Regions from separate parts of the Undibacterium sp. GW821-FHT11B02 genome, predicted to be linked through region 1. Evidence: predicted binding sites of a transcription regulator. Region 1 holds the regulator's gene; each other region holds the start of a gene.
What was found. Region 1 encodes sigma-54, which starts transcription at its own class of promoters, with help from an activator protein. Its sites were predicted from a motif close to TGGCANGNAANCTGCTTT; they were not measured.

Region 1 (7,555 bases):
GAATAAAAAGACCTTGATTATTTCCATTGTCGGGATTGCTGCACTAGGCCTGTTTCCGGTTGTCATGCACAATCCTTATTACCTGCATCTGGTTGAAACCATACTTATTTATGCGATCTTGCTGTTTGGTCTGGATATTGTAGTGGGCTATACCGGTCAGGTATCACTTGGCCATGCCGGCTTGTTTGGCATAGGTTCATATACCACGGGCGTGCTGGTATTTAAACTGGGCTTGCCATTCCTGGTGGCTGTGCCTTGCAGTATCGGCGTGACGGCGGTATTTGGTGCCTTGCTGGCCCTGCCTGCGTTGCGTGTGACCGGGCCTTATCTGGCCATGGTGACGCTGGCGTTTGGGACCATCATCACGATCCTGATCAATGAAATGACCTTTCTGACCGAAGGTCCTATGGGGATCAAGCTGACCAAGCCTGTCGTGTTGGGCTATAAGCTCAGCGAGGTAGACTATTACTATGTTGTCGCGGTGATGATGGTGCTGGCGCTGATTGTAGTCCATCGTATTTTGCGTTCGCATCTGGGGCGTGCTTTTCAGGCCCTGCGTGACAGTCCGATAGCTTCAGACTGTATGGGTGTGTCGGTATATCGTTACAAAGTGATTGCCTTCGTTATCAGCGCCGCTCTGGCTGGTTTGGCGGGTAGTTTGTATGCGTATTCAGAAGAATATATTTCTCCGAATACCTACAACTTTGAACTGACTCTCATGTTCCTGCTTGCTGTAATCATGGGCGGGCGCAAAACCCGCAGTGGCGCATTGCTGGGTGCCCTGATCGTGGTCATGCTGCCATCGTTGCTGGCGGATATAGAACTGTTCCGCAAAATCGCCAGTGTCGCTGCCGTTGTTGCTGTTCTTGCCGGTGGTGCCGCGATTGTCAAACAACGCAAGACAGTAAGGGAAATGCTGGTGCCGGTAGGTGCAACAGTGGCCATGGCCTTGTTTTCTTACAAGCTGGAAAACATTACTGACTGGCGTCTGACCATCTTTGGTTTGATGACTTTGTTTGTCGTGTATTACCTGCAGGACGGTATCGTAGGTTTTGTGAACAGTCTGCTCGGCAATGGTCCTGGTCATGTACATCTGGATGCGAGTCATGCAAATGTCAGCAATGACGCTGCCATCATGAAGGCCAGTGAAACCAGAGTGGGTGTCTTGCTGACTGCCAGAAAAGTGCTGATGCAGTTTGGTGGCCTGAAGGCACTGAACCAGGTGGACTTGCAAATTACCAAAGGCACAGTGCATGGTTTGATCGGGCCTAACGGCTCTGGCAAGAGCACCATGATGAATGTGCTGACCGGCATCTACCAACCTACTGATGGTGTGGTTGAATTTGGTGGTCACGTCATTTCCGGCAATACGCCATCTGCCATCGCCCTTGGTGGTGTTGCCCGCACTTTCCAGAACGTGCAATTGTTTGGTGAGATGACGGCGACTGAAAACATTTTGGTAGGCTTGCACAATACCTTCCGCAGCAATGTGCTGGATGTCATGCTGCACACGCCTCGTTACATGCGGGAAGAACGTCAGGCGCGCGAAAGAGCTGCCAGCCTGCTGCATTTTGTCGGCCTGGCTGATCTGGCAAATGAAGAGGCACGCAATCTGCCTTATGGTAAACAACGCCTGCTGGAAATAGGGCGTGCGCTTGGCCTTAATCCGCAATTACTGTTGCTGGATGAACCTGCTGCTGGTTTGACCGCACCGGATATCAAGGAATTGATCGCCATCATTCACAAGATACGTGAGCACGGTATTACCATCATCCTGATTGAACATCATATGGATGTGGTCATGTCCATCTGCGACATCGTGACGGTGCTGGATTTCGGGCAAAAAATCGCCGAAGGCAAACCGGCTGCGGTGCAGACTGACCCCAAAGTGATAGAGGCTTATCTTGGTGGCAGTATTGCAGATACAGCCGACATTGTCGCTGCATAAGGAGAACATCATGTTGAATATTTCAAATTTACATGCAGCATATGGCAAGGTGGAAGTCTTGCACGGTATTTCTCTTGAAGTACCAAAGGGAAAAGTGGTGACCCTGATAGGATCAAATGGCGCCGGAAAAACCACGACCATGCGCGCTATTTCTGGCATGCTGAAACCGAAAGAAGGTTCAGTCATGCTGGCAGGTAAAGATGTGACCGGGATGGACTCTCACAAGATTGCCCGCGCCGGATTGGCGCATTCACCAGAAGGTCGGCGTGTATTCGCTACCATGTCGGTGACGGACAATTTGTTGCTGGGTGCCTTTCCACGTTTTACCAGAAGTCGCCCACGCGGCGATATAGAAACTGACCTGCAAAAAGCCTTGGAATTATTTCCACGTCTGAAAGAACGCCGCAATCAGTTGGCCGGTACATTGTCCGGTGGTGAACAACAGATGCTGGCCATGGCCAGAGCGGTGATGCTCAATCCTGACGTGGTCTTGCTGGATGAGCCATCCATGGGCTTGGCACCGATATTGGTGGATGAAGTTTTCCGCATTATTGTACGATTGAAAGAGCAGGGCATTACCATGCTGCTGGTTGAACAATTTGCTGCTGCAGCCCTAGCCGTGGCAGATTATGGTTATGTACTGGAAAACGGTCGCATATCAGTGCATGGACCGGCGGCCAATCTGCAAAATGATCCGGCTGTGAAAGCAGCGTATTTGGGTGGCGGTGCGCATCATTGATGTGATCGAACTCAGATAAAAAAGGGAAGCAATGCTTCCCTTTTTCATTCAATCAAATTTGTTCTGTTTAGCCATTCAAGTAACGCAAAGGATGTGCGTGCGTTGGCCATACTTCTGAAAAAAATCCTGACACTTGTTCTGCCGTCACTTCCGCAAGCGTAGCGGGTGACCAGCGCGGTGTGTTGTCTTTGTCCACCACCAAGGCACGTACTCCTTCCAGCACTTCGCCGTGTTTAAAGCAATGGCGCACTATGTTTCTTTCCATGCGCAGGCAATCGGATACGGTCATGCTGGCGCTGCGTCGCAGTTGTTCCAGTGTGACGGACATCAAAAGTGGAGAGCGTTTTTGCATGATGGCAAACGCCTGCTGTGCAAATTCAGATGTGTCTTGCTGCAAGTGTTTGCTGATCTCGATAGCACTGTTTCCGCTGAACAGAGTATCAATACTTGATCTGTTTGCTGCTAATCTGCTTTGGTCTGGCGCTGCCTGGCTGGCATACGGGGCAGCAAATTCGCGGATTGCCGTTTGCAAATCGGAGGCGGTACTTTGTTCCAGAAGTTGCATCAATGCAGGTATTTCTGAGGTAGGTATAAATACGTCGGCCAGCCCAGCATATAGTGCATCTGCGGCATTGATGATTTCACCTGTCAAACCCATGTAAGTACCTATCTGCCCTGGTGCACGTGACAGGAAGTAACCGCCGCCAACATCCGGGAACAGACCAATATTCACTTCCGGCATCGCCATCTTGGTACGTTCTGTAACGATGCGCAGGCGGCTGTCACTGCCTGCCTGGGCGATACCCATGCCACCACCCATGACCACGCCATTCATCAGCGCGATATAAGGTTTGGGATAGAAATGGATTAAATGATTTAGTGCATATTCTTCAGTGAAAAAATCTTCCAGTAAGGCCGAATCACCTTTGGGTGTTGCAGTACCCACGTCATAAAAGAAACGGATGTCGCCGCCGGCACAGAAGGCTTTTTCGCTACTGCCATGGATAAGCACTGCACGCACATTGCTATCTTCTTGCCAGGCCAGTAAGCTCGTGGTGAGCGCACGCACCATCTCCAGTGACAATGAGTTCAAGGCTTTTGGCCGGTCCAAGGTGATGTAGCCGATGTTATTCTTGACAGAAGTGAGGACAAATTCGCTCATGGTGATTGACTATAGGGAGAGGATGAAGCTGTTATTTTAGCTTTGTCAGAGATGCGCGTCACGGAGCGCATGATCATATATGGAAATCGTGTGACGAACGCTTGGTCGTGGTTTTGATTTTGGGGTTGTTTTTTGACTTTAAACCGCTTGGGACGTAGCAATTTGTGCTTCACAGAAAATGGATCAGAAAGCTTCGTGTTTGAGCCGAAGGCGAGTTTCGAAGCTTTCCCATTTTTTGGGATGCACAAATTGTGCTGAAGCATAGCGTAAGCACCCGAAGGGCAAGTCTGCGGTCGCCTTTTCTTTGGATACTTGCTTTTGGCGAAGCAAAAGAAAGTATCTCGGCCGCCGGGCCGAGACCCGGCTTGTATCTACAAAGAGCAATCGTTTTCATCAAAGTATGGGAGGTAACAAATGACTTTGGAGCGCCCGCCATATTCCTGACCACCTATGAGTTACAGTAATATGTGCACAGCTTGTCAGAGAGCAATCAATTTAGTGAATTAAATATATGATTTATTTCAAACCCTGCACCCAACAAAAAAGGACGCTTTTCGCGTCCTTGTTTTGGATACCCGCAACCCGAAGGCAGGGGTGGTAAGTCTTATGAAGCCGATGCCGGATCAGGTATGTGCTTGATGGCGTCGTGCTGATGGTTCTGAATCTTGTCTTTGTGCTTGATGACCTGACGATCCAGTTTGTCTACCAGCGTATCAATCGCTGCATACAGATCATGAGCCAGACTTTCAACATGAATATCTTTGCCACTGATATGCAAATTAATGTCGGCTTTGTGTCGTTTTTCCTTTTCCCGGAGCTTGTCCACCGTCAGGATGACGGCGATATCAATGACCTGGTCGAAATGTCGCCTGATACGTTCTAGTTTGGTATGTACATATTCACGAATTGCAGGAGTTACTTCGACGTGATGTCCACTGATGGTGAGATTCATACTGTGCTCCTATAGTGATGTTGCTTGCTGTAACGATAAGCTCATTGCTGTCTTATTGCCTTGAGCTAAATCATATATAGCAATTCAAACCGTGATTACAAGGACTGCTTACAAAGATTTACGCAAACTCACTGGGGGGATTTTGAGGGCTTCACGGTATTTGGCAACTGTCCGTCGGGCAATTACCATGCCCTGTTCACCCAGCATGTCTGCAATTTTGCTATCAGAGAGTGGGCTTTTCTGGTCTTCTGCTCCTATCAACTGCTTGATGAGTGCGCGTATCGCGGTGGAAGATGCTTCTCCCCCTGTTTCCGTCGCGACATGGCTGCCGAAAAAGTATTTCAACTCAAACATGCCGTGAGGGGTCAGCATGTATTTTTGAGTTGTTACACGTGAGATAGTGCTCTCGTGTAATCCTAGTGTATCAGCAATTTCGCGCAAAACAAGGGGGCGCATGGCAACAGCACCGTGCGTGAAAAAATTGCGTTGTCTTTCAACTATCGCTTGTGCAACGCGCAAAATGGTGTCGAAACGTTGCCGCATATTCTTGATGAGCCAGCGCGCTTCCTGCAGCTGTGAGCCCAACCCACCTTCACCACGATTTTGCTTCATGATGTTGGCATACATGCTGCTGACACGCAATTTGGGCATAACATCCTGATTCAGCATGACTTGCCAGCCATTACCTGATTTCTTGACGATAACATCCGGCACAACATAATCAGATTCATCGACCGCAAAGTCGATGCCAGGGCGGGGTTTGCATAGCCTGATGACAGTTTGTGCGTCGCGCAAATCTTCGTCATCACAGTCAAGAATTTTCTTGAGTTTGGTGAAATCTCTTTGTGCAAATAAGGTCAGTTGCGTTTCAACAATTTGCAACGCCAGCCTGCGTGTCACGAAAGCAACTTTTGGCAAACGCTTGATTTGCAGGGCCAGGCATTCTGAAGGTGTGCGAGCGCCCACACCTGCCGGGTCAAAGCTTTGTAGCATGTTTAAGGCAAACGCCAGCTCTTCTGGTTCGACACATAATTCCAGTGGCAGGCTAGCATGGATTTCTTCCAGGGTTTCCGTCAGGTAGCCATTGTTGTCGATGGCGTCAATCATCAGCTCGACCAGGGCGCGGTCACGGGGTTCGCGCAGGTTCAAGCGCATTTGTTCTTGCAGATGTTCTCGCAGCGTGATGTGGGCGGCACCTAGTTGCGGGCGACCATCTTCATCGTCACTGCTCTTGCTGCCGTGATGCACATCATCAAAACTCCAGTCATCTTCACTGGCGCTGGTTGCCTCGTTGCTGATGGCGGTGTCCGTTTCACCTTGCGGCTCGGCAGTGCTACTGCTTTCATCTCGTACGGCGGGTGCTTCCATGCCGGCATCAGCCGCTGTGCTGCTGGTATTGATGGCACCGTCGGCCAACAGCCGTACGGCATGGTCCAGCGGGTCATCCACACGCTCCAGCATGGGATTTTCTATGAGCAGGGTTTCCAGTTCCTGGTGCAATTCCAATGTGGACAATTGCAGCAATCGTATCGATTGCTGCAATTGAGGCGTCAATGCCAGATGCTGGGAAGTACGTAGTTGCAGGCTTTGTTTCATGATGATTCCCGTCACATCCGGAAATGTTCCCCCAGATAGACGCGACGCACGGATTCATTTTGTATGATGTCATCCGGCTTGCCGCTGGCCAGTACTGCCCCCTGATTGATGATGTAGGCATGATCACAGATGCCCAGGGTTTCACGTACGTTATGGTCGGTAATCAACACGCCGATGCCACGTTCCTTGAGAAAACGCACAATACGCTGGATTTCGATTACGGCAATCGGGTCAACGCCGGCAAAGGGCTCGTCCAGCAAGACAAAACGCGGATTGGTAGCCAGTGCACGGGCAATTTCTACACGTCGGCGTTCGCCACCTGACAGCGACAGCGCCTGGTTTTCCCTGATCTTTTCAATTTGTAAATCGGCCAACAGGGCGTCGAGCCTGTTGGTGATGGCATCTTCGGAAAGAAATTTTCCGTTGGCATCTTTTTGTAATTCCAGCACAGCACGGATATTGTCTTCTACCGTCAGTTTGCGAAAAACGGAAGCTTCCTGAGGCAGGTACGATAAACCAAGCACGGCCCTTTGGTGTATAGGCAGTTGCGAGACATTGACATCATCGATAGTGATATCGCCGGCGTCGGATGGCACCAGGCCAACAATCATGTAGAAAGAGGTGGTTTTACCGGCACCGTTCGGGCCAAGCAAGCCAACCACTTCACCACTTTTCACTTCCAGCGATACATCGCGCACCACCTGGCGCGCGCCATAGCGTTTTTGCAATCCCTTGACGAGCAAGGTACTAGGCTTGGCACTCATTTAATTGGTCTGTTTGGGTTGCAAGGTGATTTTGACGCGGCCAGCACCGTCTACATGCTGACCAGTGGTTGAATTGGTACCGATGGCAATATCATTTTTACTGTCGTAGGACAAGTATTCGCCTTCCTGTTCCTGAGTGACCTTTTTGCCCTCCAGGTAGCGCACTTTGGCTTTGGAGATGAATTTGACGATCTCTGTTGTCTGATTGTATTCAGCACGGTCGGCTTCGCCTTCTACCCACAGATCGGGGCCGCCATCGCGTTTTTGCCGGAAGCTGACTTTTTTGCCGACACCACCAGTCAGTACCACAAACTGGTCACCATTTGGTGCTTCGGTGACGACGGCTTTTTCAGAGTTCACTATTAGCGTACCGCGTATCAGTTGCACACCTTTG
Region 2 (7,555 bases), on a different contig from region 1:
CTTGCAAAAAATAACATGTAAATAAACCCAGTGATTTTACATTGCCAATATACTATTTGTATATTGGTGAAACTATTTCCTTCACGTATGGTCTGAAATCCTTGTTGTTGCCTTATTTTCTGCTTCTTACCTGGAGTCAAACAATGCATTTGCGTTTTGCTTTTCCATCTGCCCCAAAATTACTGATTACCCATCTTGTTGCCGCTCTCATGGTATCCGGGGTGGCTCAGGCAAAGCCTGCCACAGTCAAGGCGGCACCGCTTAAATCAAAACAGACGGTGCCGGATTTGATCAAGGCTTCCAGCCCTACAGACTGGCGTCCTTTGAATCCGGACAATACTCTGTACATGGAACTGGAAAAGGGCCGTGTCGTGATCGAGCTGGCACCCGATTTTGCACCCAATCATGCGAAAAACATCAAGGCACTGGTACGTGAGGGCTATTTCGATGGCCTGGCCATCGTGCGCTCACAAGAAAATTATGTTGCGCAATGGGCAGACCCGGATGAAAAACGGGAGGTGAAAACAGCCAGGCGTCAGCTGGAAGGCGAATTTACTGTCAAATATCCATCCAGCATGCCCTTCACCCGTTTGCCTGATGTTGATGGTTTTGCCCCGCAAGTCGGGCATGCGAATGGCTTTCCGGCTGGGCGTGATCCCAAGGCAGGCACAGCATGGCTGGCACACTGTTATGCCACCGTAGGTGTCGCACGTGGTACAGAATCGAATAGTGGTGATGGCACCTCGCTATACGTCGTCACTGGCCATGCACCAAGACAACTGGACAGAAATATTACCGTGGTCGGTCGTGTCATGCAGGGCATGGAATTGTTGACGACGCTGCCGCGTGGTAAAGGCAATCTTGGTTTTTATGAAAAAGCCGAAGAGCGCACGCCTATCAAATCCATCAAGATTGCGGCTGATGTACCCGAAGCAGAACGCAGCAAGCTGGAAATTATACGTACCGATACAGCGACATTCAAATCCATCGTCGAAGCACAAAGAAACCGTGGCGGTGATTGGTACAAGGTACCGGCGGGCTATATTGATCTGTGCAATGTACCTGTGCCGGTACGCGCACAAAAATAAGCTGTTTGCGGTGAGCCTGGTCGGTTAAAGAGGCAAACGAAAATGCAGGCCCAGAAAAATTTCTGGCCTGCATTTTTACTTTGCCGCGATGATGTTGGTCAGGCGTTTTGGTCTGGCGTGTCTGCCTGTTTTGCTTTGGCAGACAGGGTAGTGACATCAACCCCGTTTCTCATCGCTTCCAGTCCAGATGGATCGGCATTAAACCAAAGCCAGCCGGTATCGGTTGCACCCTTGTTGAGACTCCATTGCTTGAATTCGCCAGTGATATACACACTGACAACCCCCATGGCAAGAACGGCAACGATGATGATGACAGAGAAATACGCCATCTTGAACAACGAAGCGCCAGGAAAGGCGCTGTATGCAAATGTCATCAACAATCCCATAATGGCCAGGATGCAGACGGCAAGTTTGATGATCGTAATACGCAATTGGGACATCTCGGTTCTCCGGTAAAAGGATCAATAGGCGTTTGTTGCAATTGCAACTTCATTCTACGCTAAATTCATCGAATTCGCCGGGCATTAGACAACAGGGGGCGCTACCTGCTGCCCGGCGGATAGCCATTTACCTCTACATTATTTATTGCCCGGGATTATGAAGCTCTGCATGAATCTCGTTGATTCCCGCTATCAGCTCATCATTGAGACTGACTTCCAGTGCATCAATGTTTTCCTTCAATTGCACCAGATTTGTCGCACCGATGATAGTGCTGGCGACGAACCAGCGCGAATAGCACCAGGCCAGCGCCAACTGACTGGGTGTCAAGCCGTTGGCACGTGCCAGTTCTGCATAGCGCTTGCTGGCAGCAAAGACGCTGGCACGCAGGTAGCGCGGGCTCCAGCTAGGTGGGAACAACGTCAGGCGGCCAGATGCCTGGGCATTGTCTATGTATTTGGCGCTGAGTTGACCAAAGGCCAGTGGGCTATAGGCTAGCAGCCCAACTTTTTCGCGGTAACAGGTTTCATCCAGACCCTGTTCAAAAGCACGGTTCACCAGGTTGTAGGCATTTTGTATGCTGGCGATACGTGGTGCACCCTGCAGGTCGGCTTGTTTGACAAATTCGCTGACACCCCAGGCACTCTCATTTGACACACCAAAAGCGCGGATCTTGCCTTCCTTGACCAGTGCATTCAAGGCGGCCACAGTATCTGCAATGGCGGTGCAAGGGCGTTCCAGTTCTGGGTTAAACTGCTTTTGACCAAAGATGGGAACATTGCGGCTGGGCCAGTGCAATTGATACAGATCGATATAGTCAGTCTGCAAGCGTTGCAAGCTGGTTTCTACTGCAGCACGCAGGTTTTTTTCATTCAGATCCGTCTCGCCATTGCGCATCCAGTTCATGCCACGCGAAGGGCCGGCAGCCTTGGTCGCCAGTACGACATCGCTGCGCTTGCCGGATTTTTTCAGCCAGCTGCCTATATATTGTTCCGTCCTGCCCTGGGTTTCGGCGCGTGGCATGACAGGATACATTTCTGCGGTATCGATAAAATTGATACCGCGTTCCAGCGCATAATCCAGCTGCTCATGCGCCTGCGCTTCGGTATTCTGTTCACCAAAGGTCATTGTGCCCAGGCAGATTGTGCTTACATTTAATTGGCTGTCGCCCAAAAATACTTTTTTCATGTTTGCTTTCATCTGAACTTATTTGCTTGGTCTATTTGCTTGGTCTATTTGCTTAGTCGTATCGCGTCGGCACATTCTCTGACCAATGCCGGGCCCTGGTAAATCAGGCCAGAATACAATTGAACCAGTGCGGCACCTGCCTGCATTTTCGTCACCGCATCGGCACCGGAGAAAATCCCGCCTACACCTATGATGGGCAATTCATTTCCCAGTTCTGCCTTCAAGGCACGTATGACACGATTGGATGCCTCAAACACTGGCTTGCCCGACAGGCCGCCTGCTTCTTCAGCATGGGGCAAGCCTTGTACCGCGTCGCGGGTAATCGTGGTGTTGGTGGCAATGACACCATCCAGCTTGTGCCGCAACAAGGCTTCGGCAATGGTCTTGATTTGTTCCGCATCGATATCCGGTGCAATTTTAAGCGCAACTGGCACATAGCGCTTGTGCTCGTCCGCCAGACGTAGTTGGGCTTCCTTTAATTGCGACAGCAAGGCATCGAGTTCACTGGCCCCCTGCAACTGACGCAGGTTCTTGGTGTTGGGCGAAGAGATGTTTACTGTCACATAACTGGCATAAGGATAGACCCTGGACAGACAATGCAGATAGTCGTCGGCTGCGCGTTCTATTGGGGTGTCGGCATTCTTGCCTATGTTCAGCCCCAGTACACCTTGCTTGTCCTGATAAAAGCGTGATGCCTGTACGTTGCTGACAAAGGCATCCACACCTCCATTATTGAAGCCCATACGGTTGATGATAGCTTCTGCCTGTGGCAGGCGAAACATGCGCGGCTTGGGGTTGCCAGCTTGTGCACGTGGCGTAACGGTGCCGATTTCAATCGAGCCAAAACCCAGAGCGGCCAGACCATCAATGTAGGCACCATCCTTGTCCAGGCCAGCGGCCAGACCAACCGGATTGGGAAAACGCACACCCATGACTGTGTGCACATCGTCGGTGGGTTTGCTGCCCAGCATGCCGCCCAGGCCCAGTTTGCTGGCGCGTTGTAGGGCGGGTAAGGTCAGGTGATGAGCGTTTTCCGGGTCCATTGCAAACAGGGCAGGGCGGACCAGGGAATAAAGAAGTTTCGCGGGCATGAAGTTATGAAGGGAAGAATAGGTGAAAAAATAGTGGTGTTGCTAATGCTGATACGGTGAGGACTGTATGCAGTGGCCGGTATCAATTGTCCGATAGTGCTAAAGTTCCCGCAATGTTTGCCAGCGCCCCTGCATCAGTGCATCCAGCGGACGGAAATTGGTTTTGTAAGCCATCTTGGGGCTGGCCGCAATCCAGTAACCCAGATATACGTACGGCAGCTTTAACAACCGGGTTTGTTCAATCTGCCATAGTACATTGTAAGTGCCATAAGACGCCGAGGCATCATCCGGGTCATAAAAGGTATACACCGATGACAGGCCATCCGTCAGCACATCGATAATGCTGACCATGCGCAAGACTTGCTGTTCATCCCTGAACTCCACCAAACGGGTATTCACCCGGCTTTGCAACAAAAACTGCGCATACTGATCGCGACTGTCATGGTCCATGCCGCCACCGGCATGGCGTTCACCCTGATAGCGCTGGTACAGCTCATAATGTTCTTGTGCATAACTGAGGCTGGTGACGCGCGCAGTCAGGTTGCCGTGTTTTTTCCAGGCACGGCGCTGGCTGCGGTTGGTTTCAAATTCCTCCACGCGAATACGGACTGGCGTGCACGCCTGGCAGTTATCGCAATGTGGCCGGTAGATAAAGATGCCGCTGCGCCTGAAACCACTCTTCACCAGTTCTGAATACGCATCCGCGTTGATCAGATGTGCAGGCGTAGCCACTTGCGAACGCGCCTGCAAGCCTTCCAGATAACTGCAAGGGTAGGGCGCTGTCGCATAAAACTGTATGCTGGCGAAGGGTAATTCGTTAAGTTGGGTCACAGACTGATCTTGTTGGTGATGGTCCAATTCGTAATGGCGGGCAAAACAGTGGCATGCTCAAGCCAGCGCAAAAACTCGCTTCGTGCAATCGGTTTTGCGCCCAGAGATGCCAAATGTCCCGTCTCTTGCTGGCAGTCTATCATTTTCACGTCATGTTCACGCAAGAAAAACACCAAGTGGGCCAGGGCGATTTTAGACGCATCCGTAACCCTGGCAAACATGGACTCGCCATAGAACATGCGCCCTATGCAAACGCCATATGCACCACCTACCAGCTCACCATCCAGCCATACTTCTGCCGAATGAGCGTATCCCTGTTTGTGCAAATCACAATAACCGGCCACGATATCTTCAGAAATCCAGGTGCCTTCTCTGTCTTTGCGCGGCGCGGCACAGGCGCGCATGACCTGTTCAAAGGCGGTGTCAAAGCGCACCTGCCAGCGGGCGTCTTTACTGACCTGCCGCAGGCGCTTTTTCAGGCTGGCGGATACCTTGAAGTCTTGCACCTGCAGCACCATACGCGGGTCGGTAGACCACCAGAGTATCGGCTGCCCCTCAGAAAACCAGGGGAAAATGCCATTCTTATACGCATACAACAGGCGACTGGCCGACAGATCGGCTCCGGCTGCCAGCAAGCCGGCTGCACCGTCTTTTTCTGTCAGCGCCGCGCTGGGGTGGGGGAAAGGGCTATCTGCTTCCAGCCAGGGGATCACGTTGCCATCCCATCACGATGCACCAAGAAGACGCCATTTTTTAGTGCAGACACATGTCTCATTAAATCATTCAAATTCAAATTCTTCATTAAATCAATCACTTATCAATTTGCACTAAATTGGAACGTATTTTGCTTTATTGGTGCGCCATTTATATAAATCTGCACTTTTATTGGGAGAATTTTTGCATGACTGCACAAAATAGTAGCGCTGATGCACTGTTTATCTTGCTTGGCGCGATCATGATTCTAGCAATGCATGCCGGCTTTGCGTTTTTGGAATTAGGCACCGTACGCAAGAAAAACCAGGTCAATGCCCTGGTCAAGATTCTTGTTGATTTTGCTGTATCTACCATCGCTTACTTCTTTGTCGGCTATACCGTCGCCTACGGCGTACAGTTCTATTCCGGGGCTGAGGTGCTGGTTGCCAAAAACGGTTTTGAACTGGTCAAGTTCTTTTTCCTGTTGACCTTTGCTGCCGCCATACCCGCCATTATCTCAGGTGGTATTGCAGAACGGGCAAAATTTCACCCGCAGTTGATTGCCACGGCCTTGCTAGTGGGGGTTTTATACCCTTTCTTTGAAGGCATCGCCTGGAACCAGCGCTTTGGCGTACAGGCGTGGTTGAAACTTGCATTCTCTGAAGAATTTCATGACTTTGCTGGTTCGGTAGTCGTACACGCGTTTGGCGGCTGGGTTGCCTTGCCTGCTGTATTACTACTGGGGGCACGCCGTGGCCGTTATATGAAAAATGGTGCCATTGCTGCCCATCCGCCTTCCAGTATTCCTTTCCTGGCTCTGGGCGCATGGATACTGACGGTCGGTTGGTTCGGCTTCAACGTCATGAGCGCACAAACGCTGGATAAAATGAATGGCCTGGTTGCCATTAATTCCCTCATGGCCATGGTCGGCGGCACCCTGGTGGCGTTCTTGATGGGTAAGAATGACCCCGGCTTTGTTTATAACGGCCCGCTGGCTGGCCTGGTGGCTGTGTGTGCCGGTTCTGACCTCATGCATCCGCTTGGCGCGCTGGTCACCGGTGGTATTGCTGGTGCCATCTTTGTCTGGATGTTTACCTGGACCCAGAATAAATGGAAGGTAGATGATGTCCTGGGTGTCTGGCCCCTGCATGGCCTGTGCGGTGCCTGGGGCGGTATCGCTGCCGGCATCTTTGGCATGAAGTCTTTGGGCGGCCTGGGTGGCGTCAGTTTCATGTCGCAACTGTTGGGTACGACCATGGGCGTGGTGATTGCCTTTGTTGGCGGTTATGTCATCTATGCCAGCCTGAAAAAGGTCATAGGTATACGCCTGGAGCCAGAAGAAGAGTTTGAAGGCGCAGATTTGTCGATACATAAAATCTCATCGACGGCGGAACGAGAAACCAGTTGGTGATGACGAAAAAAATGGGCGATCAATTCAAATCGCCCATTTTTATACTTATACCAGTTTCAGTTGTGCATATTAGCCGTGCCGTATGGGCTTAAAAATATCATGCGCATGCACTTCATATTGACCACCCTGTTTTACCTGCGCCAGATTGGCAAAGAAAAATTTCAGCGTGTGTGTCGTGGTCGGAAAGGCGATATCTTCCCACGGAATTTGTTCTTCAGAAAATAACGCCACTTCGAGACTTTCCACACCCGCCACATAATCCAGATCAAGCAAGGTGGCGCGATAAAACAAATGTACCTGATGTACATGTGGCACGTTCAGGATCGAGAACAGTTCATGCAGCTTGATATTGGCACCTGCTTCTTCCTCCGTTTCGCGCTGCGCTGCCTGTGAAGTGGTTTCATTGTTTTCCATAAAACCGGCAGGCAGGGTCCAAAAACCCAGACGCGGCTCAATCGCCCGCTTGCACAACAAGACCTTGGTTACGCCATCTTCTTCCCATACGGGAATAGAGCCAACCACCATCTTTGGGTTTTGGTAGTGGATAGTGCCGCAAGCCGGACAGACATAACGTTCACGGGTGTCATCGGCAGGAATTCGCAAGACGACTGGGGACGCACATTCAGAACAGAATTTCATGAGAAAAAGAGTGGAAATTGGCGAATCCTCAGAGTGTAACACCTGTCCGCCCAACTACCGCAATAGTCCGAATCCCATAAAAGGATTGCGCAGAGCAGCAAAACAATGTATAGTTTCATTCTTCAGACGCGGGGTGGAGCAGTCTGGCAGCTCGTCGGGCTCATAACCCGAAGGTC
Region 3 (7,555 bases), on a different contig from region 1:
AAATGGCGTACATGAGGCATAGGCAAATTCGCGCATATAAGGACGTAATGCAGCCTGTACCTGATACGCGGCATCACTGTCAAGCCAGGCAAAAACAACAAAACGCCATGGTAATTCAGCCTTCAGAATCTTGACAGCTGCAGCTTTCAGTTCTGGCTGCTTGGAACTGGGGTCTATCGCTGGCGAAGTCAGGGCATTTACGCCGTAGCTGGCATTCTGTGCATGACCACGTCCAGACACGTATTCTTCCCCCCAATGCATGGCAATGAAGACCTGGCCAGCACGCTGCTCATCGCTTTCAACAACAGGCAAAATGACGGTACCACGGCGACTGCTGACATGTACCAGATCACCTGGTTTGAGAAAACGCCTTTGCATGTCCGTGGTTTCCATGCTGATGCCAGGCTCGGCCACATGGGCAAACAATTGCGCCACGGTACCCGTGCGGCTCATACCATGCCATTGATCACGCAGGCGACCGGTATTCAATGAGAATGGGTAACGTGCATCAACAGCATCCTTGACCGGCTGATACGCGGTATTGACGAAACGTGCACGACCACTGGGTGTAGGGAAGATGCCGTCTTCATACAAACGTTGTTTGCCTGCGCTAGCACCTGCTGGATAAGGCCATTGTTGCGGCCCCTGCTGTTCAAGTATGGCGTACGACAAACCAGTGATATCGAGATCACGGCCACGGGTGCTGTCGCGGTGTTCATTCCAGACCTGTTCATCACTACTGTAAGCAAAACCCGCTGGTGATTTCCCCAGTAAAGGGGCTAGCATCTGGGCAAACTGGCTGGCAATTTGCCAGTCATGTCTGGCTTCACCGGGCGCTGGTATGACAGGACGTACACGTGAAATACGGCGTTCTGAATTGGTGACAGTGCCGGTCTTCTCGGCCCATGTGCTGGCTGGCAAAAGAACGTCTGCATACGGCACTGTCGCAGTGCTGGCATAAGCCTCTTGCACAATGACCAGCTCAGCTTTTTGCAAGGCTTCGCGTATCAGGTTTTGCTCAGGCATGGATTGCGCTGGATTGGTGCAAACTATCCATATGATCTTGATATCACCCTGTCTGACAGCTTCAAACATTTCCACTGCCGTTTTACCTGGTGTGGCGGGTACGTCATCAACACCCCAGTAAGCCGCCATTTCTGCGCGATGCTCAGCATTGCCAAGATCGCGGTGGCCGGACATCAGGTTGGCCATACCACCGACCTCACGCCCGCCCATGGCGTTTGGCTGCCCGGTCAGAGAAAACGGTCCGGCACCCGGCTTGCCGATTTGATGGGTAGCCAGATGCAGATTGATCAGTGCCGCATTTTTTGCAGTACCCGACGAAGACTGATTCAGTCCCTGGCAATACAGGGACAGGCTGGCTTTGGACTGTCCAAACCAGCGTGCTGCCTGCACCAGATCAGCTTCCTTGATGCCACAGGTCTTGGCCACAGCTGCAGGCGTGTAATCACGCACGGTTTGCTTGAGTTCGGCAAAGCCTTCTGTATGCGCCTGGATATAATCGACATCAATCAGGTCTTCCCACAGACAAAGATGCAGCATACCGTTGAACAAGGCAACGTCGGTGCCTGGCAAGATAGGCAGGAACAAATCTGCTTCCCGGGCAGTATCGGTTCGACGTGGGTCCGCGACGATTACTTTCAGTGCCGGATTTTTTTCCCTGGCCTGTTCCAGTCGACGATACAAGATAGGATGGGCATAAGCGGCGTTGGAACCAACGATGAAAATCACTTCGGCCAAATCAATATCTTCATAGCAGGCGGGTGGTGCGTCAGCACCTAGTGTCTGCTTGTAACCAGCCACGGCGCTGGACATGCACAGGCGTGAGTTACTATCGATATTATTGGTACCTATCAAACCCTTGGCGAGTTTATTGAAGACGTAATAGTCTTCGGTCAGCAATTGACCGGAAATATAAAATGCCACGCTGTCGGGGCCGTGTGCCTTGATGGTGTCGGCAAACTTGCCGGCCATACTGGCGATGACGGTATCCCAGTCACTACGTTGGCGTGTCTGGTCCCGCCCCGCAGACGGCGCACGCATTTCGGGATAAAGTGCCCTGACCTGTTGCTGTATCCTGGAGTCCGCAGACAGATGCAGGGTGCTGCCCTTGCTGCACAGGCGGCCAAAATTGGCTGGGTGATCCGGGTCGCCACGTACACCCACAACCTGCCCGCCATCGCTTTCAATTACTACACCGCAACCAACGCCGCAATAACAACAGGTAGATTTGGTTTCAGTCATACATGCCTTTAAATACACGCCGCGTAAAATTTTCCACGGCGTGGTGTTTTAGGACTTACACAAAATTGCCCCAGCAAGGTGCAGCGACAACGGCAGTACCTTTTCGTACAACCAGGAGCTACAACACCGCTGGGGCAGTTTTGCGCATGTCCAGCGCCCTAAGCCTCTATTGCAAGTGTACGCAACTCATTTGCATCCAGATACACCTGATCTGCATCCACTTTCAGACTGAATTTTTGCGTGCAGCCTTCATCGGGTGCAATTGCACAACCTGTAGGCAATTCAATATTCCAGTTATGCAACGGACAAGCCACTTTTTCACCAAAGACGATACCTTGCGACAAGGGACCACCCTTGTGCGGACATTTATCCAACAAAGCAAAAACCTTGTTTTCACTATTCCGGAAGATAGCCACATCCGGCTTGGCTGCACGCGCCACTACGCGTGCCCCCAGCACGGGGATATCTTCAACACGACAAATTACTTGCCAATCCTGACTCATGTTCTTTCCTCTCAACTAAATTGGCCTTATTGGCCTTATGCTGGCAAGCGTTCAAATTGACGCGTATCGACCTGGGCTTTTTCTGGTTCATGCCATGGATCAGACTCACCTTCCAGGGCAAACAGCAGGCGCTGGTAAAGGTCTTTGCGGCGCTCGTCATCTTCAAGGATGATTTTCTTCACATAGTCAAGACCGACACGGGCAAGGTAGTGTACCGTACGTTCCAGATACCAGCCTTCTTCGCGATACAACTGCAGGAAGGCCCCTGTATATTCCATGACTTCTTCATGGGTTTTCAACTTAACCAGGAATTGCGCAACTTCAGTTTTGATACCGCCGTTACCGCCTACGTAAATTTCCCAACCGGAATCAACACCAATCACACCAACGTCCTTGATACCTGCTTCAGCACAATTACGTGGGCAGCCGGATACTGCCAGTTTGACCTTGTGCGGCGAATACATGCGTGCCAGTTCACGTTCCAACTGTTGGCCCATCAGAGTCGAATTTTGCGTACCAAAACGGCACCATTCGCTACCCACACAGGTTTTTACGGTACGCAAACCCTTGGCATAAGCCAGACCAGACGGCATCCCCAGGTCTTGCCATACTGCGCGCAAGTCTTCTTTCTTCACACCCAGCAAATCGATACGCTGACCACCGGTGACCTTGACAGTCGGTATATTAAATTTATCAACCACGTCAGCTATCCTGCGCAATTCGCTGGCATTAGTTTCACCACCCCACATACGCGGGATGACAGAGTAAGTACCATCTTTCTGGATATTCGCATGTGAGCGTTCATTGATGAAGCGCGATTGCGGGTCATCCTTGGCTTCACGCGGCCATGTGGAAATCAGGTAGTAATTGATGGCAGGGCGGCAACTGGAACAACCATTAGGTGTACGCCATTCCATGAACTCCTGCACGCCTGCAACCGTCAGTAACTTGTTGGCCTTGATGGCATCACGCACTTGTTGATGGCTATGATCAGTACAAGAGCACATAGGTTTGACTTTCGACGCAGTCGAATAATCACCACCCGCCGTAAACATGATGATCTGTTCTACCAGGCCAGTACAGGAACCGCAGGATGCCGACGCCTTCGTGTGCTTGCGTACGTCATCGAGCGTGAACAGACCTTTTTCCTTGATAGCCTTGACGATGGTGCCTTTGCAGACACCATTACATCCGCAGACCTCGGCATCATCCGGCATGGCAGCGGCCTTGGTATGACCTTCATGGCCAACGTCACCGGTATTCGATTCGCCAAACATCAGGGAATCGCGGATTTCTGAAATGTTCTTACCTTCACGCAGCAGTTTGAAATACCAGCTGCCATCCACAGTGTCGCCATACAGGCAGGCACCAATGAGCTTGTCGTCTTTCACCACCAGCTTTTTGTAGACGCCGCCTATGGGGTCAGACAAAACGATTTCTTCCGTGTCCTTACCACCCATGAATTCACCGGCAGAGAACAGATCAATGCCTGTCACTTTCAACTTGGTGGATGTGACTGACCCTTGGTAACGACCAATACCGAAATTCGCCAAATGATTGGCGCAGACTTTGGCCATTTCAAACAAAGGCGCAACCAGACCATAGACCGTGCCACGATGGTTTACGCATTCACCGACGGAATAAATACGTGGATCATAAGTCTGCATCGTGTCGTTGACGATGATGCCACGATTACAGTACAGACCGGCAGATTCTGCCAGCGCCGTATTTGGACGTATGCCGACAGCCATAACAATCAGTTGCGCAGGAATTTCCAGGCCATCCGTAAAGCGGATCGATTTTACATGGCCATTGTCGTCACCGATGATGGCTTCCGTATTTTTTTCAAGCAGGAAGTTCAGGCCGCGGTCCTCCAGGGATTTTTGCAACATCTTGCCGGCAACCGGGTCCAGTTGACGCTCCATCAACCAACCTGGCAAGTGCACCACAGACACGCTCATGCCACGCATTTTGAGACCGTTTGCAGCTTCCAGCCCCAACAGACCACCGCCGATGACGACAGCATGTGTATGTTCTTGCGCAGCGGCGATCATGGCGTTGGTATCATGAATATCGCGGTAGGCGATCACGCCCTTGAGGTCTTTGCCAGGCACTGGCAACATGAAAGGAGTGGAACCAGTCGCCAACAGCAAACGGTCGTATTCGGTCTGGGTACCATCTTCGGCAATCACGATACGTTTATGGCGATCGATTTTGGTGATTTTTTTACCGAGGTGCAGAGTGATATTATTTTCTTCATACCAATCCACATCATTGAGCATGATGTCCTTGATAGTTTGCTCACCTGCCAGCACCGGTGATAACAAGATGCGGTTGTAATTGGCATAGGGTTCTGCACCAAAAACGGTAATGTCGTACAAATCCGGGGCAATCTTGATCAACTCTTCAAGGGTACGCACACCTGCCATACCATTCCCGACCATCACTAGCTTTAATTTCTTCATGGCTGCTCCTTTGCATGTCTCCGCGATCTATAAGCAAGAGCAATGCCAGTTCGAAATTTCTGGGAAATCAACTTTCCCGCTTTATTCTGCGCGCACCAATATAACCGTATATAAAATAGCTTTGCACAGGGAAAACCAACAATTAATCAATCAGCATAATAAGTAGTGCCACTTACTGAAGCGCAGCATAAAAAATTCAAGTTTTACAAAAAAATCCCATGCCAAACTAGTGCGCTGCACCATTTAATTTACGCAATGCACATTTTTCGCGCATTTTCCATCATATTTAACAATTGAGCCCTACATATCCCGCACAATTTGATGGCACGGCACTTGCAAGTGGCATCATCGTTCACCATTGGAGCGATCATGCAAAAAACATCATTCTGGAAAGCAGGCCATCCGCCAACACTGTTAGCGGCATTCTTTTACTTTGACCTGAGTTTCATGGTCTGGGTCCTATTGGGTCCATTGGCGATACAGATATCCAAAGACCTGGGGCTGACCGCTGCGCAAAAAGGTTTAATTGTTGCCACGCCTTTGCTGGCTGGTGCCCTGCTGCGTATCGTGATGGGCATACTGGTCGATCACCTGAAACCCAAAAAAGCTGGCCTGATAGGTCAGGTTGTGGTGCTGGCAGGTCTGTGCTGGGCCTGGCTGGGAAACATACATAGTTATGAACAATTATTATTCCTGGGTGTAATCCTGGGGGTGGCTGGTTCTGCCTTTGCAGTCGCGTTGCCGCTGGCTTCCCGCTGGTATCCGCCAGAACATCAGGGTACGGCACTGGGTATTGCCGGTGCAGGCAATTCAGGTACTGCGTTTGCTGCCTTGTTTGCACCAGCGCTGGCCATTGCCTATGGCTGGTCGAATGTATTCGGACTAGCGCTGATCCCGTTATTGGTAGCACTGGTTGTGTATCTGGTCTTTGCCAAGGATGCCCCTGGCGAAACACCGAGCAAATCACTGAGCGAATACCTGGCCGTGCTGAAAGACAAGGATGCCTGGTGGTTCATGTTCTTCTATAGCGTAACCTTTGGTGGTTTTTCTGGCCTGGCATCTTCATTGACTATTTATTTCAATACTCAATATGGCTTGTCGCCGATACATGCCGGTTATTTTACGGCTGCCTGCGTATTTGCCGGTTCACTGGTGCGCCCATTTGGTGGACGTATTGCTGACCGCATAGGTGGGATCAAAACCTTGTCAGTGATGTATAGCATTGCTGCTGCTTTCTTGTTTATCGCAGCCACAGGCTTGCAGTCGTCAGTAGCTGCGGTGGTTGTTTTTGTAGTCGCCATGCTGGCTCTGGGTACCGGCAATGGAGCAGTATTCCAGTTGGTACCTCAGCGCTTCCGTAAAGAGATGGGTGTGATGACTGGTCTGGTCGGTATGGCTGGTGGTATCGGCGGCTTTTATCTGGCGGCCAGTATGGGTTATTCACGTCAGATCACCGGTAGCTATCAACTGGGTTTGTCGATTTTTGCTGGCTTGGCCATTGTCGCCCTGATCGGTTTATCATTGGTGAAGAAACGTTGGCGCACCACTTGGGGGTCTGCTGCCATGACCACCGCAAAAATCTGATTACCTGAGAATTAACCCACACCATGCCTCTTATTGTCACCACCGGCTATCAGTCTGTTGCAGGGGTACGTAGCCGGAATGAAGATTTTGTCGGTATGGTGACGCCGGGCGACCCGGAATTATCAAGCAAGGGGATGATACTGGCCATTGCTGACGGCGTCTCTGGCAGCGAAGGTGGGAGGGAAGCGGCTGAATATGTGGTGCGCGGTTTGCTGACCGATTACTACGCCACCCCGGACACCTGGGAAGTCACCACTGCACTGGAAAAAGTGGTGGTTGCCATGAATAGCTGGGTGCAGCAGCAAGGCTCAGTCCGGCGCGAACTGGCTGGCATGGCGACTACTCTGACCACGCTGGTATTACGTGGCCGTATGTATTACAGCGCGCACGTCGGCGATACCCGCTGCTACCTGTTACGTAATGGTTCACTACAGAAATTGACCCAGGATCATGTCTGGGACAGGCCAGAAATGCAGCATGTGCTGACGCGTGCAATAGGTCTGGATTCACACCTTGTGATTGATCATGGCATGGGTGAATTGCGTGTCGGCGATGTCTTTTTGCTTGCTTGCGATGGCATCTGGGCCACCATCAGCGAATATGACCTGTGTGATTACCTGCAGCAGGTCGGCGCTCAAACCTTAAGCCCGGAACAAGCCAGTGCCGCATTATGTGAAGCAGCAATAAAAGCTGGCTCTCAAGATAATTGCAGCGCAGTGGTAGTCCGCGTACAAGAAT
Region 4 (7,555 bases), on a different contig from region 1:
TGGTCACCCCGGTGAGTGGCATAAGAATTGAAATCTTCTTCCGGTAAACCCATCTTGGCCAGATATTCACCAGCGGCGCTATCGAGCATGATGGCATTCGATGGCGACAGATGGTCTGTCGTGATGTTATCGCCCAATACCGCCAGCGCACGCATACCCCTCATGCTGCGAGCACCTGCCAGTGCACCTTCCCAATACGGTGGGCGGCGGATATAGGTGGTTTGTGGACGCCAGTCATACAGGGGGCTGACTTTTTCACCATCATCTGCCTGCTTGGCAAACATGGGGATATACACCTTGCGGAATTGTTCAGGCTTGACGCTGGCAGCCACCACGGCATCAATTTCTTCATCAGTCGGCCAAATGTCTTTCAGTGTAACTGGCTTGCCAGCAGCATCCAGACCCAGCACATCTTTCTCGATATCAAAACGGATGGTGCCTGCAATAGCATATGCCACCACCAGCGGTGGCGAAGCAAGAAAAGCCTGCTGTGCGTAAGGATGAATGCGTCCATCGAAATTGCGGTTACCCGACAATACTGCCGTCGCATACAGATCACGGTCTATGATTTCTTTCTGGATCACCGGGTCAAGCGCGCCAGACATACCATTACAGGATGTGCAGGCATAAGCCACCACCCCAAAACCAAGCTGCTCCAGCTCGGGCAACAAATTGGCTTCTTCCAGATACAGGGTCACGGCCTTGGAACCAGGGGCCAGTGAACTCTTGACCCAGGGCTTGCGAGTAAGGCCCAGCTTGTTGGCGTTGCGCGCCAGCAAACCGGCAGCCACCATATTGCGTGGGTTATTGGTGTTGGTACAACTGGTGATGGCGGCGATGATGACAGCGCCATCAGGCATCAGGCCCGGTTCATTTTCCACTTTGCCGCTAATGCCACGGGCTGCCAGTTCTGACGTTGGCACACGCTTGTGCGGGTTCGATGGACCAGCAATATTGCGCACGACGGAAGACAGATCAAACTTCAGTACACGCTCATATTCAGCATTTTTTAGCGTATCTGCCCACAGGCCGGTTTCTTTGGCATAGGTTTCAACCAGCTTGACCAGTTCATCATCACGACCTGTGAGTTTCAGGTATTTGATGGTTTGTTCATCGATGTAGAACATCGCGGCGGTGGAACCGAATTCCGGTGCCATGTTGGAAATTGTGGCACGGTCGCCCAGGGTCAGGTGGGATGCGCCTTCACCATAAAATTCCAGATAAGATGAAACCACTTTTTGGTTGCGCAAAAATTCTGTCAATGCCAGTACCGTATCAGTGGCCGTAATACCTTCCTGTGGCTTGCCTGTCAGTTCAACGCCGATAATGTCTGGCAAACGCATCCAGGATGCACGACCAAGCATGACGCTTTCGGCTTCCAGGCCACCAACACCAATTGCAATCACGCCCAGCGCATCGACCATGGGAGTATGGCTGTCAGTACCTACCAGGGTATCTGGATAAGCAACGCCGTCTGTAACCTGCACCACAGGCGACATACGCTCCAGATTAATCTGATGCAAAATACCGTTGCCCGGCGGGATCACATCAACATTCTTGAATGCCTTCTTGGTCCAATTGATGAAATCAAACCGGTCTTCATTGCGCCTGTCTTCAATGGTGCGGTTCTTGTTGAAGGCATCCGGATCAAAACCGCCGCATTCAACAGCCAGCGAATGATCAACCACCAGTTGTGTTGGCACGACAGGGTTGACCAGCGCCGGGTCACCGCCTTGCAAGGCAATCGCATCGCGCAAACCTGCCAGATCTACCAGGGCCGTCTGACCCAGGATGTCATGGCACACCACACGCGCCGGGAACCAGGGAAAATCCAGGTCACGCTTGCGTTCGATGAATTGACGGAGAGAATCAGTCAGTGTTGCCGGATCACAGCGACGCACCAGATTTTCTGCCAGCACGCGTGAGGTATACGGCAGCTTGTCATAGGCACCTGGCACAATCGCATCGACGGCAGCTCGTGTATCAAAGTAATCCAGTTTGGTGCCAGGTAGTGGCTTGCGAAATTGAGTATTCATGGCTCGCTATTTTCAATATTAGTATTCGGTGTTCAGAGCTAGTTCAGAGCAGCTCAGAGTTGCAATTTAAAGCCTTCATGTGATGCTGTGAAGCCCATGCTTCCGTAGAATCTGTGCGCCTGTATGCGCTTCTTGTCGCTGGTCAGCTGCACCAACTGGCAACGGTGCTCGCGCGCCAATAGTATGGCCTGCTCTATAAACCAGTGTCCTATACCCTGCCCGCGCAGATAGCTATCGACCCGCACGCTTTCTATCATGGCGCGGGTAGCGCCTTTCCTGCTCAGGCCAGGGATGAAAGTCACCTGTTGCATGGCAATGATGCGGCCATCCATCTCGGCCACCATCAGGAACTGATTATCGTCAGCAGTTATGCGGTCAAAGGCTTCTGCATAACATGCCTCCTCCGAACCTACGCCTTCACGGTTCTTGCCCAGATCATCGTCGGCGATCAATTCCAGCAGGCGCGGCAGATCCTGCCTCACAGCGCGTCTGGTGCTGAGTTTGGACAGGTCTGCCTGCACTTTCATATTGCAACCTTTGGTTTGCTTATTTACGTTAGCTTATTTACGTTTATTCAAGGGAACAAATTTCAGGTCTTCAGGGCCAACATAATTGGCACTAGGGCGAATGATCTTGTTGTCGATGCGTTGTTCTATGATGTGTGCCGCCCAACCCGATGTACGCGCAATCACGAACAAAGGCGTGAACATGGCAGTCGGCACACCCATCATGTGATAGGACACGGCAGAGAACCAGTCAAGGTTGGGGAACATTTTTTTGATATCCCACATCACTGTTTCCAGACGCTCAGCGATGTCAAACATTTTCATCGCGCCGACATCCTTGGACAGATTACGTGCCACTTCCTTGATGACCTTGTTGCGTGGATCAGCAATCGTATACACGGGGTGGCCAAAGCCGATCACGACTTCCTTGTTTTCCACACGTTTCTTGATGTCCGCTTCAGCTTCATCTGGATTGTCGTAACGCTTCTGGATTTCAAATGCGACTTCATTGGCACCACCGTGTTTAGGGCCGCGCAAGGCACCAATCGCGCCGGTAATGGCGGAATACATGTCAGAACCTGTGCCAGCAACGACACGGCCGGTAAAGGTGGACGCATTGAATTCATGTTCTGCATACAGGATCAGCGATGTATGCATGGCTTTTTCCCACAGTTCGCTTGGTTTTTCACCATGCAGCAAATGCAGGAAATGACCACCAATAGAATCATCATCGGTTTCTGTTTCTATGCGTTTGCCATTGTGGCTGTAGTGGTACCAATATAGCAGCATGGAACCCAGCGAAGCCATCAGCCGGTCAGCGATATCGCGTGCGCCCGGGGTATTGTGGTCATCTTTTTCTGGCAGCACGCAACCAAGTACGGATACCCCGGTACGCATGACATCCATAGGGTGGGAAGATGCTGGCAGCCATTCCAGTGCCGCCTTCAAATTGGCGGGCAAACCGCGCAGGGCTTTGAGCTTGGCTTTGTAGGCACGCAGTTCAGAAGCCGTAGGCAATTTGCCATGCACCAGCAAATGGGCAATTTCTTCAAACTCGCAGGCATCAGCCACATCCAGAATATCGTAACCACGGTAATGCAGGTCATTGCCGGTTTTGCCTACGGTACACAGGGCAGTATTACCTGCAGTCACACCAGACAGGGCAACCGATTTCTTGGGTTTGAAAGGAACTGCTTCAGTCATGATTTTTTTCTCCATCGTTTCATTAGAAGTGCTATTCCCGCTTGCTGATTTGATGCAGCACAAATTTCAACACAAGAGCGGGAACGTTTATATAGTTTCTACTTGGACTTTTGCTGTGCAAACAGGGCATCCAGCTTTTGCTCAAAGTCGTGGTAATTGATGCGTTCATACAATTCCATGCGGGTTTGCATGGTGTCGACGACATTCTTTTGCGTGCCGTCACGGCGTATCGCACCATAGACGTTTTCTGCCGCCTTGTTCATGGCACGGAAAGCCGACAGGGGATATAACACCAGGCCCACATCCACGGCCGCCAGTTCTTCAACAGAAAACAGGGGCGTAGCACCAAATTCAGTGATATTTGCCAGGATAGGCACTTTGACGGCATTGGCAAACTGCTTGTACATCGCCAGTTCAGTAATCGCTTCCGGAAAGATCATGTCTGCACCTGCCTCAACGCAAGCCAGGGCACGCTCGATAGCAGCTTCCAGACCTTCCACCGCCAGCGCATCGGTACGGGCCATGATGACGAAGTTGTCGTCGGTGCGCGCATCCACTGCTGCCTTGACGCGATCTACCATCTCTTGTTTGCTGACAATTTCCTTACCAGGACGATGTCCACAGCGCTTTGCTCCCACCTGATCTTCGATATGTATGGCAGCGGCGCCAAACTTGATCATGGATTTGACAGTACGTGCCACGTTAAAGGCAGAAGCACCAAAGCCGGTATCCACATCGACCAGCAAAGGCAAGTCACAGACATCGGTTATGCGGCGTACGTCAGTCAGGACATCATCCAGATTGGAGATACCCAGATCAGGTAAGCCCAGGGAACCAGCAGCAACACCGCCACCGGACAGGTAAATCGCCTTGAAACCGGCACGTTTTGCCAGCAGGGCATGATTGGCGTTGATTGCGCCCACGACCTGCAATGGGGATTCTTCCTGCATCGCCTTGCGGAAGGCGGCACCTGCGGAGTATGTACTCATGTGTATGCTTTCAGATTAATGAATAGATTCTGGCAAGCATATTGCAATCGGCGTGCCACCTCTGACAACAGAGCAAATGAGAATGACTGATACACATACAAATCAAGCACTTATCGGATAAGAAATACCAAACAGAGCTTGAGACACACCAACAATATGGCGCATAATGGTGTTTCAATATTTCACTTGAAACATAAACGAAACATAGTTGAAACAAAAATTGAAACAATCATTAAAAAACGAACAACAATGAAACACCCGCCACCACAGCGCGACAACAGCGACAAACCCGTCATCTGGACAGTGTCCATTTCACGCCTGTTCGACATGTTTCGCGACATCATGGTCGAATACGATGGCCGCGCCGATATCGAACCCATACACATGGGTTTTGAAGAAGCTGCGCAATACTTGAAAGAACGTCTGCAAACGGAAAGATGCGATGCTGTCATCGCCGCCGGTTCAAACGGTGCCTACCTGAAAAACCGCCTGCCAGTTCCGGTTGTCATCGCCAAGGCCAGTGGCTTTGATGTCATGCAGGCGCTGGCCAGGGCGCGCAAGGTATCACCCGCCATTGGTTTGATCAATTACCAGGAAACCATGCCTGAATTGACAGATTTCAAAACCACATTCGACTTTCCATTGGAACAACGCACCTACGTCACGGAAGAAGATGCACGCGCCCAGATCAGCGAACTGAAAGCCAGTGGCATCAAGGCCATCGTCGGTGCCGGCCTGATCACTGACCTGGCGGAAGAAGCCGGGCTGACTGGTATTTTCATGTATTCAGCGGGGTCGATACGGCAGGCTTTTGATGATGCACTGGAAATTGCCCGCCTGACGCGACTGGAGTCCGCCCGTGGTCGCCAGCATCCGGCAGCAGATTCGCTACGTGCCCGCCACAACCTGAATGATTTGCGAGGTGATTCGACCATCATGCAGGCGACACGTAAATCCATCGTCCTGTTTGCCCGCTCCCCCGCTACCGTGTTGCTGCAAGGTGAAACTGGCACCGGCAAGGAACTGGCCGCCCAGGCCCTGCACCGCGAAAGCACCAGAGCGCGCCAGCCTTTTGTTGCCGTCAATTGCGGTGCCATTGCCGAAAGCTTGCTGGAATCCGAATTATTCGGCTATGAAGAAGGTGCATTTACAGGCTCAAAACGGGGTGGCCATGCTGGTCTGTTTGAAACTGCGCATCGCGGCACCGTATTCCTGGATGAAATTGGTGAAATGCCCCTGGGCTTGCAAACCCGGTTGTTGCGGGTACTGGAAGAGCGTGAAGTGATACGCGTCGGCAGCATGCGTCCTATTCCTGTCGATGTACGCATTATCAGCGCTACGCATTGCAATTTGGAAGACCGCATCAAGGAAGGCAAATTTCGCGCCGACCTGTATTTTCGCCTGGCGGTATTGCGACTGCATCTGCCCGCGTTACGGGAACGAACGGACGATCTGCTCCCTCTTGCAGAATGGTTCCTGAAACATGCGCTGGCTGGTATGGGTACCCGCCCACACGCCAATCTGCATGCGGAAATTGCCTCTTGCGGCTCTTTGCTCCAGCACTATGCCTGGCCGGGTAATATCAGAGAATTACGCAACCTGATGGAACGTCTGGCCTTGTTTTTGGCAGCCGAACCCTTACAGGCACTAACACCTGGGTTTGTCGCAAAAACTTTGCCTGAGCTGGTAATGACTGGTATTCAACAGGAAGAAACGGCGGTACCAGCCCTGGAAGAATCGCTGGAACAGGTCATGGAAAAATTCGGGCACAACCGCGAAGCCGTTGCCAGTTACCTGGGTATCAGCAGAACCACCTTGTGGCGGCGACTGAAAAATTGAAAATGACAACGGACACACAAAATAAGCTGTGCAAATACCTTCACGGAAGCATTTATTGAGCATCTTGACCATTCAATTTCCGGCTCGGTAAGGTAAAATGAATTTGAGCTGCAACTCAATATCAATGGGTGCATTTGTTTTACATAAAAATATTATGAAAAAATTACTAATTGTTGATGATAGCAAAGTGTCACGCATGGTCATACGTGCCCATGTGAAGGCGGCACAGCCTGAATGGGAAATATTCGAAGCCAGTACAGGCGAAGAAGCCATGAAATCTGTGCAGGAAAACAAGCCAGACTATTGCACCATGGACATCAACATGCCTGGCATGCTGGGGACGGATGCTGCAGAAAAAATTCTGAAGGACAATCCCCATGTGCGCATTGCCATCTTCTCTGCCAATGTGCAAGATAGCATGCAGACACGCGCCAATTCCATAGGCAGTGTGTTCGTGGCCAAGCCTGTCACCGAAAAATCGATCACCCTCGTCCTCAATTATTTCGCGAGCGGGCAATGAACACGTTGACTGAACTTCATCTTGATGCACTGAGTGAAGTTTTCAATGTCGGTGCAGGCAGAGCGGCAGCCAGCCTCAGCGATATCGTCGGCGAAGAAGTCCGCCTGTCAGTTCCCTCGGTAGAAATTCGTAAGTCGTCGGAGATTGATTTCTCCATCATGGGTATGCAAAACGACAAGTTTGGTGCAGTACACCAGACTTTTAGCGGCTCGTTTGAAGCTGATGCCATACTGTTGTTCACTGAAGACCATGCGCTGGAAATTGTGCGTGACATGATGGGATCGCAAATCAGCATCGAAGACCTGGCAGAGTTCGAACAAGAAGCCATGTGCGAGCTGGGTAACATCATACTCAACGCCTGCCTGTCAGCCATGGCTGATATGCTCAATATTCCACTCAGTTGTTCCTTGCCTGACTATTCAGTTGCTACCACGGAAGAAATTTTCCGTCGTGTCAGTGATG

Region 2: AC1RVX_RS06010 (ammonium transporter) is a predicted target of sigma-54. The motif match lies at 5,470-5,487, and genes of this name have one in related genera.
Region 3: AC1RVX_RS22750 (nitrate/nitrite transporter) is a predicted target of sigma-54. The motif match lies at 5,556-5,573, and genes of this name have one in related genera.
Region 4: prpB (methylisocitrate lyase) is a predicted target of sigma-54. The motif match lies at 4,775-4,792, and genes of this name have one in related genera.

The regions. Positions count from the first base shown of each region.
Region 1 covers NZ_JBXASD010000010.1:74,310-81,864, forward strand. Annotated here, with positions in the region: gene AC1RVX_RS21075 (branched-chain amino acid ABC transporter ATP-binding protein/permease) at 1-1,948, shown strand, start outside; gene AC1RVX_RS21080 (ABC transporter ATP-binding protein) at 1,959-2,687, shown strand; gene AC1RVX_RS21085 (enoyl-CoA hydratase/isomerase family protein) at 2,755-3,849, opposite strand; gene hpf (ribosome hibernation-promoting factor, HPF/YfiA family) at 4,454-4,801, opposite strand; gene AC1RVX_RS21095 (RNA polymerase factor sigma-54) at 4,910-6,397, opposite strand; gene lptB (LPS export ABC transporter ATP-binding protein) at 6,409-7,161, opposite strand; gene lptA (lipopolysaccharide transport periplasmic protein LptA) at 7,162-7,555, opposite strand, start outside.
Region 2 covers NZ_JBXASD010000002.1:606,788-614,342, reverse strand. Annotated here, with positions in the region: gene AC1RVX_RS06040 (peptidylprolyl isomerase) at 144-1,088, shown strand; gene AC1RVX_RS06035 (hypothetical protein) at 1,187-1,528, opposite strand; gene AC1RVX_RS06030 (aldo/keto reductase) at 1,671-2,714, opposite strand; gene AC1RVX_RS06025 (quinone-dependent dihydroorotate dehydrogenase) at 2,759-3,805, opposite strand; gene AC1RVX_RS06020 (arginyltransferase) at 3,905-4,636, opposite strand; gene aat (leucyl/phenylalanyl-tRNA--protein transferase) at 4,633-5,349, opposite strand; gene AC1RVX_RS06010 (ammonium transporter) at 5,538-6,740, shown strand; gene AC1RVX_RS06005 (NUDIX hydrolase) at 6,810-7,379, opposite strand; tRNA gene AC1RVX_RS06000 (tRNA-Met) at 7,507-7,555, shown strand, end outside.
Region 3 covers NZ_JBXASD010000011.1:217,082-224,636, reverse strand. Annotated here, with positions in the region: gene AC1RVX_RS22765 (nitrate reductase) at 1-2,265, opposite strand, end outside; gene nirD (nitrite reductase small subunit NirD) at 2,424-2,768, opposite strand; gene nirB (nitrite reductase large subunit NirB) at 2,804-5,233, opposite strand; gene AC1RVX_RS22750 (nitrate/nitrite transporter) at 5,603-6,817, shown strand; gene AC1RVX_RS22745 (bifunctional protein-serine/threonine kinase/phosphatase) at 6,841-7,555, shown strand, end outside.
Region 4 covers NZ_JBXASD010000009.1:25,248-32,802, reverse strand. Annotated here, with positions in the region: gene acnD (Fe/S-dependent 2-methylisocitrate dehydratase AcnD) at 1-2,036, opposite strand, end outside; gene AC1RVX_RS19385 (GNAT family N-acetyltransferase) at 2,090-2,563, opposite strand; gene prpC (bifunctional 2-methylcitrate synthase/citrate synthase) at 2,597-3,745, opposite strand; gene prpB (methylisocitrate lyase) at 3,844-4,734, opposite strand; gene prpR (propionate catabolism operon regulatory protein PrpR) at 4,984-6,573, shown strand; gene AC1RVX_RS19365 (response regulator transcription factor) at 6,728-7,093, shown strand; gene AC1RVX_RS19360 (chemotaxis protein CheC) at 7,090-7,555, shown strand, end outside.